2 regions of the Curtobacterium sp. MCJR17_020 genome follow, and region 1 is predicted to be linked to the other one. Evidence: riboswitches for the same ligand, from Rfam matches in the RefSeq annotation. Region 1 holds a riboswitch; the other holds the start of a gene.
What was found. Region 1 has a riboswitch for thiamine pyrophosphate ahead of thiM (hydroxyethylthiazole kinase). Riboswitches for the same ligand answer to the same signal wherever they lie in the genome.

Region 2: linked by a shared signal. The riboswitch ahead of DEJ14_RS05420 (ECF transporter S component) and the one ahead of thiM (hydroxyethylthiazole kinase) in region 1 are both predicted to bind thiamine pyrophosphate.

What each region holds. Positions count from the first base shown of each region.
Region 1 covers NZ_CP126260.1:1,565,907-1,570,075, reverse strand. Annotated here, with positions in the region: gene DEJ14_RS07465 (MFS transporter) at 1-690, shown strand, start outside; gene DEJ14_RS07460 (NUDIX hydrolase) at 729-1,634, opposite strand; TPP riboswitch at 1,732-1,827, shown strand; gene thiM (hydroxyethylthiazole kinase) at 1,816-2,688, shown strand; gene thiE (thiamine phosphate synthase) at 2,685-3,434, shown strand; gene thiD (bifunctional hydroxymethylpyrimidine kinase/phosphomethylpyrimidine kinase) at 3,431-4,169, shown strand, end outside.
Region 2 covers NZ_CP126260.1:1,135,425-1,139,593, forward strand. Annotated here, with positions in the region: gene glgX (glycogen debranching protein GlgX) at 1-1,259, opposite strand, end outside; gene DEJ14_RS05415 (hypothetical protein) at 1,389-1,709, shown strand; TPP riboswitch at 1,724-1,835, shown strand; gene DEJ14_RS05420 (ECF transporter S component) at 1,831-2,469, shown strand; gene DEJ14_RS05425 (ATP-binding cassette domain-containing protein) at 2,472-4,169, shown strand, end outside.

The DNA of each region.
Region 1 (4,169 bases):
TTCCTGGTCCACATCGTCGTCGCACTGCCCTTCGCCGTCGTCGTCTGGCGCACCCCCGAGACCAACCGCTGCGGCGGGGTCCCCGGTCCGTGGTGGCGCCAGCTGCGGGTGCCGAGCGCCGGGCACCGACGGTTCACCCGCGTGGTGCTCGTCACCGCCCCGTGGATCTTCGGCTCGGCGGCGATCGGGTACGGCTACCTGCCGACCCGGCTCACCGGAGCCACCGGCGCGTGGGGCCTGCTGTTCGCCACCGCCGCGACCGTCGTCGCACTCGGGGTGTCCAGTGCGGTCCAGCCGCTCGCGCGGCGCGTGCACTCGCTGACCTCGGCCCGCGGGCTCACGACGGCCCTCGCGTGCATGACCGCCGGCATCGCCGTGGTCGTCGTCGCGATCGAGTTGCAGTCCGTCGTGGTCGGACTCGTCGCGAACGTCGTCATCGGCGTCGGGATCGGGCTCGCACTGGTGTCGTCGCTGCTCGAGGTGCAGCGGATCGCCGGATCCCGCGACCTGGCCGGACTCACCGGGGTGTTCTACGCGGCGGCGTACGCGGGGTTCCTGGCGCCGGCCGTGATCGCGGCGATCGCGAACGTCGTGGCGCTGCCGGTCGTCCTCTGGGTGATCGTCGGGCTCGGCGTCGTGTCGTGGTGCGCGGTGCTCGTGTCGTCGCGGCGGTACCTGCCGACGGCGTAGGCGCGGCGCGCGAGGGCCTGCCGCAGGGTCGTCCGCCGCTAGAACCGGTCGCGCAGCCAGGACGGCCCGTGCACCACGGCACCGAGCGCCTCGACGCGGGCACGGAGCTCCCGGTCCGCGGTGACGACCACGACGGGACCGTCGCCGGCCTCCACCGCGGCACGAGCGGCGTCCACGATGGCGTCGTCCCCCGAACCCGGCGCTGCGACGACGTCGAGTGCTCGGGGCAGTGCGCCGTCCGACGACCCGGAGGCCGCCCGGGCCTCGCCCTCGAGCACCACCGTCCACCGCGGCCACCACCGGGCGAACGGCAGCGCCAGCACGTCGGCGGTCACCCCGGACACGGCGAGCGCCGTCACCGACGACAGCAGGCGTGCAGCGGCTCCCGCCCGGTCCTTCCACCAGCCGTCGGGCACGCTGCCGACGACGTTCGCCGCGTCGACCACGACGTGCGGAGCGGTGGTGAGGGACGCGCGGAGTGCCGGCCACGACCTCCCGAACCCGGGGTGCAGCGGCAGGTCCTCGACCTCGTCGACGGGGATCCAGGACAGGGCGAGGCTCTCGCGGTCCGCGATCACCGGTTCGAACGGCCGAGCGGCACGCCCCACCACGGTCGTGTAGGTCCAGAACCCCAGGTCGAGCAGTGCCGTGTGGCGCAGGTCGACGCCGTCGTGCGGCACACCGGCTTCCTCGGCGGACTCGCGGAGTGCTCCGGTGACGGCGTCCTCGCCCTGGTGGCGTGCGCCGCCGGGGATGCCCCACGTGCCGCCGTGGTGACTCCACTCGACGCGGTGCTGCAGGAGCACGCGTCCGGCGCCGTCGTCGACGAGCAGCCCCGCGGCGCCGAAGAGTCCCCAGGCCTTGGTGCCATCAGGACCGACCGCCCAGGCGTCGCCGGGGTCGCGGGGGCCTGGTGGCGGTCCGGGAGGCGTGGAGTCTGGCACACACCAACCCTGTCACACGGTGCAGGGCATGTGACCGGAGACGACGGGGCCGGAGACGACGAGCCGTGGCACGGCGCAGCTGCTCGTGTACGGTGTCGATCGAGACACGGGGTGCCGCAACCAGCGGCTGAGATCACACCCGTCGAACCTGCTCGAGCTCGTACTCGCGAAGGGATCGTCCATGGAAACCGCTGCGCCCTCCCCTGCCTGGGCCCACCGAACCGCCGAACTGCTCGAGGCCGTCCGTGCCCGGAGCCCGCTGGTGCAGTGCATCACGAACACCGTGGTGCAGAACGTCACCGCGAACGTGCTGCTCGCCCTCGGGGCCTCGCCCGCGATGGTCGACGTGGCGACCGAGGCGGGACCGTTCGCCCGGGTCGCCGACGCCCTGCTGGTGAACACCGGCACCCCGCACGCCGAACCCCGGGTCGCGGCGCTCGAGGCCGCGCACGCCGCCCGCGACACCGGCACCCCCTGGGTGCTCGACCCCGTCGCGGTCGGCTCGCTGCCGGTGCGCACCGCCCTGGCCCGCGACCTGCTCGCGCTGCACCCGACGGTGCTGCGAGGCAACGCCTCCGAGGTCCTCGCCCTGCTCGGCACGTCGGCCGGTGGCCGCGGCGTCGACAGCACGGTGGGCACCGAGGACGCCCGTGCGGCTGCGGTCGACGCCGTGTCCGGTCAGTCGGCCGGGAGGCTCGTGGCCGCGGTGGCCGTGTCGGGTCCCGTCGACCTGCTGGTCGCGCCGGGCACCGGTGTGGTGCGGGTCGCGAACGGCACCGAGCTGTTGACGCGGATCACCGGGGGCGGGTGCGCCCTCGGCGCGGTCGTCGCCGCGTTCACGTCGGTCGCGCCCGACGACGCCGGCGCAGCCGCCGTCGCGGCGACCGCGGTGCACACGATCGCCGCGGAGCTCGCCGCCCGCGAGGCCGGCGGCCCCGGCACCTTCCAACCGCTGTTCCTCGACCGGTTGGCGTCGCTCACCCCCGAGGACGTCGTCCGCGAGGCCCGGATCACGGTCGAGGCCGAACCTGCGTCCCTGGTGGTGCCGGCATGAGCGGGCTGCCGGAGGACTTCGGCGTGTACCTGGTCACCGACGGCACGCTGGCCGACCGGCACGGTGTCGGTGTGCTCGGGGTGGTGCGCGCCGCGGTGCACGCCGGGGTCCGGATCGTGCAGGTGCGGGACAAGGACGCCTCGGCACGGGACCTCCTGGCGCTGACCGGTGCCGTGGCCGACGCCGTGGGCGACCGGGCCGCCGTCGTGGTCGACGACCGACTCGACGTCGCCCTCGCCGCTCGGCACGCTGGACACCGGGTCGCCGGGGTGCACCTCGGCCAGTCGGACGTCCCCGTGACCGCTGCTCGTGCCCTGCTCGGGCCGGATGCGCACATCGGGTTGACCGCGAACACCCCGGAGCACCTGGCGGTCGTCGCCCGCCTGCCCCTCGGCACCGTGGACCTGCTCGGCGTCGGGGTCGTGCACCCCACCACGACGAAGGCCGACCACCCGCCGGCGCTCGGACACGGCGGGTTCGCCCGGCTCGCGGCGGTGACGGACGTGCCGTGCGTGGCGATCGGCGGGGTGACCCTCGACGACGTCGCGCCGCTCCGGGCAGCGGGCGCCGCCGGGGTCGCGATCGTGTCGGGCATCTGCGCCGCGGCCGATCCCGGGTCCGCAGCGGCCGCGTACGTGGCCGCGTGGGGACCTGGACCCGGCCACGGGGCGGAGCCGGGGCGGCTCGCGGCGGGCGATCCGTTCCTCCCGTCGGGGGTTTCGTCGCACCACGGGGCGGAGTCGTGAGCGTCCCGCGCGTCCTGGCCGTAGCCGGGACCGATCCGACGGGCGGCGCCGGACTGCAGGCCGACCTCAAGGCGATCGCCGCGCACGACGGGTACGGCATGGGCGTGGTCACCGCCCTCGTCGCGCAGAACACGCACGGGGTGCGGTCGGTGCACGTGCCGGACGTCGCGTTCCTGCGGGAGCAGCTCGACGCGGTGTCGGACGACGTCACGATCGACGCCGTGAAGATCGGGATGCTCGGCACGGCACCGGTCGTCCGCGTCGTGACGGACTGGTTGCGGGAGCACCGGCCGCCCGTGGTCGTGGTGGACCCGGTGATGGTCGCGACGAGTGGTGACCGGTTGCTCGACGAGGACGCCGCCTCGGCGATGGGGGCGCTGTTCGGGCTGGCCGACCTGGTGACGCCGAACCGGGCCGAGTTGCAGGTGTTGGCGGAGCTGGCGGGGGCCGGGGCTGGTGCGGCTGCTGGTGCCGCGCCTGCGTCGTTGCCGGTCCTGGACGCTGCGCGGCTCGTGGCGTCGACGTGGGACGTGCTCGTGCTGGCGAAGGGCGGGCACGACGAGGGGCCGACCTCCGACGACGTGCTCGTGTCGCCGTCGGGGTCCGCTCGGCGGTTCATCGCTCCCCGCGTCGCGACGGCCAACACGCACGGCACCGGGTGCTCCCTGTCGAGTGCGATCGCGACGCTCGCTGCCCGGCACGGGGACTGGGAGCTCGCGGTCGGGGTGGCGAAGC
Region 2 (4,169 bases), 430 kb from region 1:
CCGAGCGTCGACGACTCGCCGCGCCAGAAGTCGCGCACGGTGTCGCGGTACTTGCCGTTCCACTCCGACCACTGGGGCGGGAAGTTGCCGACCTGGTAGCCGCCGGGGCCGACGTCCCAGGGCTCGGCGATGAGCTTGACCTGCGACACGATCGGGTCCTGCTGCACGAGCTCGAAGAACGCGGACAGCCGGTCGACCTCGTAGAACTCGCGGGCGAGCGCCGAGGCGAGGTCGAAGCGGAAGCCGTCGACGTGCATCTCGGTCACCCAGTAACGCAGCGAGTCGAGGATGAGCTGCAGCGAGTGGGGGTGCCCGACGTTGAGCGAGTTCCCGGTGCCCGTGTAGTCCATGTAGAACTTCTTGTCGTCGTCGACCAGGCGGTAGTACGCCGCGTTGTCGATGCCGCGGAACGACAGCGTCGGCCCGAGGTGGTTGCCCTCGGCGGTGTGGTTGTAGACGACGTCGAGCACGACCTCGATGCCGGCGCGGTGGAGCTCCCGCACCATCGTCTTGAACTCCTGCACCTGCTGGCCCTGGTCGCCCGAGGACGAGTACGAGGAGTGCGGCGCGAAGAAGCCGATGGTGTTGTAGCCCCAGTAGTTCGACAGCCCCTTGTCCTGCAGGGTCGAGTCGTTCACGAACTGGTGCACCGGCATGAGCTCGAGCGTCGTGATGCCGAGTCGCTGCAGGTGCTCGATGACCGCCGGGTGCGAGACGCCGGCGTAGGTGCCGCGCTGCTCTTCGGGCACGTCGGGGTGGGTCTCGGTGAGGCCCTTGACGTGCGCTTCGTAGATGACCGTCTCGCCGTAGGGCGTGCGCGGTGCGCGGTCGCCCTGCCAGTCGAAGAACGGGTTGATCACGACGCCCTTCATCATGTGCGCCGCGGAGTCGTCGTCGTTCGTCGAGTCCGGGTCGCCGAACGTGTACGCGAAGAGTGACTGGTCCCAGTCGATCTCGCCGCTCGTCGCCTTGGCGTAGGGGTCGAGCAGCAGCTTCGACGGGTTGCAGCGTGCCCCGCTGTCGGGGTCGTACGGGCCGTGGACACGGAAGCCGTACTCCTGCCCGGGGCCGATGTTCGGCAGGTAGGCGTGCCAGACGTAGGCGTCGACCTCGACGAGGGGGATGCACTCTTCGTTGCCGTCGGTGTCGAACAGACAGAGTTCGACGCGCTCGGCGACCTCGCTGAAGAGCGCGAAGTTCGTGCCGCTTCCGTCGTAGGTCGCCCCGAGCGGGTACGGATTGCCGGGCCAGGTGTGCAAACGGTCCTCCAGGTGATGGTCGCGCCAACATATCGGTGACACCCGTCCGCGTCCGCAGACAAGCGCCAGCTGTGTACCCGTGCGCGCGTGGCCCGGCCTGTGGAGGAACGGACGAGTAGCGTCGCGCGCATGGCCAACATCGTCACGCAGATCGCAGACAAGGTACGCCCGATCGGCGTCTCCACGAACTACGGGGACCCCGTCGAGGTCGGCGACCAGACCCTCATCCCGGTGTCCCTCGGCTGGTTCGGCTTCGGGGGCGGCGGGGACGACGAGAACGGCGGCGGCGGTGGCGGCGGCGCGTCGATCCCGGTCGGCGCCTACATCCGTCGTCCCGGCAAGGACCTCGAGTTCGAGCCGAACCTCATCTCGCTCGTCGCCGTGAGCATCCCGCTCGTCTGGGTGACCGGCACCGTGCTCCGCAAACTGGTGCGCGTCCTGAAGAAGTAGCCCGTCTAGACTGCTGGGACACACACGGGAGTCCGGGACCGCCGGGCTGAGAGGGAGCGAGTGGCGCTCCGACCGTCGAACCTGATCCGGATCATGCCGGCGCAGGGAGGAGTCCAGCACCATGTCTTCTGGCACGTCATCAACCGTCCACACCGCTCCGCGGCGATCGCTGCGCTGGCGGGTCGTCGACATCGTCGTCGCGAGCGTGCTCGCGGTGGCGCTCGGCGTCGTCTTCCGGCTGTGGGAGTTCGGCTACGAACCCATCAGCGCCGTCATGGACCTCGTCCTGCCGGGCACGAAGGCCCTGTTCGGCGGAGTGTGGTTGCTCGCCGGCCCGCTCGTCGCGATCGTCGTCCGCAAGCCCGGTGCCGCGCTCTACGGCGAGATGGTCGCCGCGTCGGTCGAGGCACTGTTCGGCACGCAGTGGGGGTGGCTGACGCTCGAGGCCGGACTGGTCCAGGGTCTCGGCGCCGAGATCGTCCTCGCACTCTTCCTGTACCGCGTGTACCGGCTGCCGGTCGTCGTCCTGGCGGGCGCCGCAGCCGGCCTCGCGCTCGGCATCAACGACACCGTGCTGTGGTACCCGGGTCTCGACGCCGCGTTCAAGGTCGTCTACGTCGTGTGCGCGATCGTGTCGGGTGCCGTCATCGCGGGCGCCGGCTCGTGGCTGATCGTCCGCGCGCTCGCACGCACCGGCGTGCTGTCCTCGTTCGCGGCCGGCCGGGAGCACAGCCGGCGTCGGCCGCGCGAACTGGTGTGACGGTGTCGGCTCCGTCGTCGACGTCCCCGGACGTCGTCGGCGTGCGCGCCGCGCGCATCGCGTTCCGCGACTGGGGGTGGCGCTACCCCGAACGCGCCGAGTGGGCCGTCCGTGGCGTCGACCTGACCGTCGAGCCGGGGGAGCGGGTCGCGGTCGTCGGGCCGTCCGGCTCCGGCAAGTCGACGCTGCTCCGGGCGGTCGCCGCCGTGCTGCCCGACGAACCCGACCCCACCGACGACACCGCTGCTTCCGTGCAGGGCTCGGTCCTGGTCGACGGTGCCGACCCCCGCGCGGTCCGCGGGCGTGTCGGACTCGTCATGCAGGACCCCGAGGCGCACACCGTGATGTCGCGGATCGGCGACGACGTGGCCTTCGGGTGCGAGAATCTCGCCGTCCCGCGCGACGAGACCTGGGCACGGGTGCGGTCGGCGCTCACGGTCGTCGGGCTCGACCTGCCCCTCGACCGTTCGACCGCGATGCTCTCCGGCGGCCAGCGGCAACGACTGGCGCTCGCCGGGGTGCTCGCGATGCGGCCGGGAGCCCTCGTGCTCGACGAACCCTGTGCGAACCTCGACCCGGCCGGCGTGGTCCAGGTGCACGACGCCGTCCGCGCGCTGCTCGACGAGACGGGGGCGACCCTGCTCGTGGTGGAGCACCGGATCGGCACCTGGCTCGACCTGGTCGACCGGCTCGTGCTGCTCGAGCCCGGCGGCGGGGTCGTCGCGGACGGCACGCCTGCCGAGGTGCTCGCCCGCCACGGCGCCGCGCTCACCGCGGCCGGGGTGTGGGTGCCCGGCGCCGAGCCAGAGCGTGGCGCGGCCCGCGGGCGGCTGCGTCCGGCTGCGCGAACGGGCGAAATGCCCGGGTCGGCCGCCGAGGGGACCGTGGCATTTCGCCCGCTCGGCGAGGGGGCGGGCGCGGGCGTCGGGGCGGGGGCGGGCACGGGGGCTGGCGCGCTGCTCGAGGCGCGGGACCTCGGGACCGGCCGGGGTAAGCGACAGCGAGTGGGCAGCGGGATCGAGCTCGAACTCCGAGCCGGACAGGTCCTGGCGATCACGGGGCCGAACGGGGTCGGCAAGTCGACGCTCGGCCTCACGCTCGCGGGGCTCCTGCCTCCGGTCGCGGGGGAGTTCGCCGCCACGACGGACCTCGCCGCCGGCCTCGACCCGGCGCCGCACACGTGGTCGAGCCGCGAACTCGCCGCCCGCATCGGCACCGTCTTCCAAGACCCTGAGCACCAGTTCGTCGCCGGCTCGGTCCGCGAGGAGGTCGAGGCGGGCCCCCGCGCGATCGGCGCTGCGGACGCCGCGGGTCGGGCCGACGCGCTCCTCGGCGAGTTCGGCCTCGCCCACCTCGCCGACGCCAACCCGTTCACGCTCTCCGGCGGCGAGCAGCGACGGCTCGCCATCGCCGCTGTCGTCGCCGCGCGGCCGCCGGTCGTCGTGCTCGACGAACCGACCTCCGGGCAGGACCGGTCCACGTGGGACGCCGTCGTCCGGCACCTCGGAGCACTCGCCGACGCCGGCACCACCGTCGTCGCCGTCACGCACGACCGCGACCTGATCCGGGCGCTCGACGCCGACGAGGTCGTGCTCGGGGCGGACGGAGCCCGGCGCGTGGACCGCGACCAGGGGGGTGCGACGGCGACCACCCCGGAGACGGGGCCGACGTCGACAGGCCGGACCGCGCCTCCAGGCCGA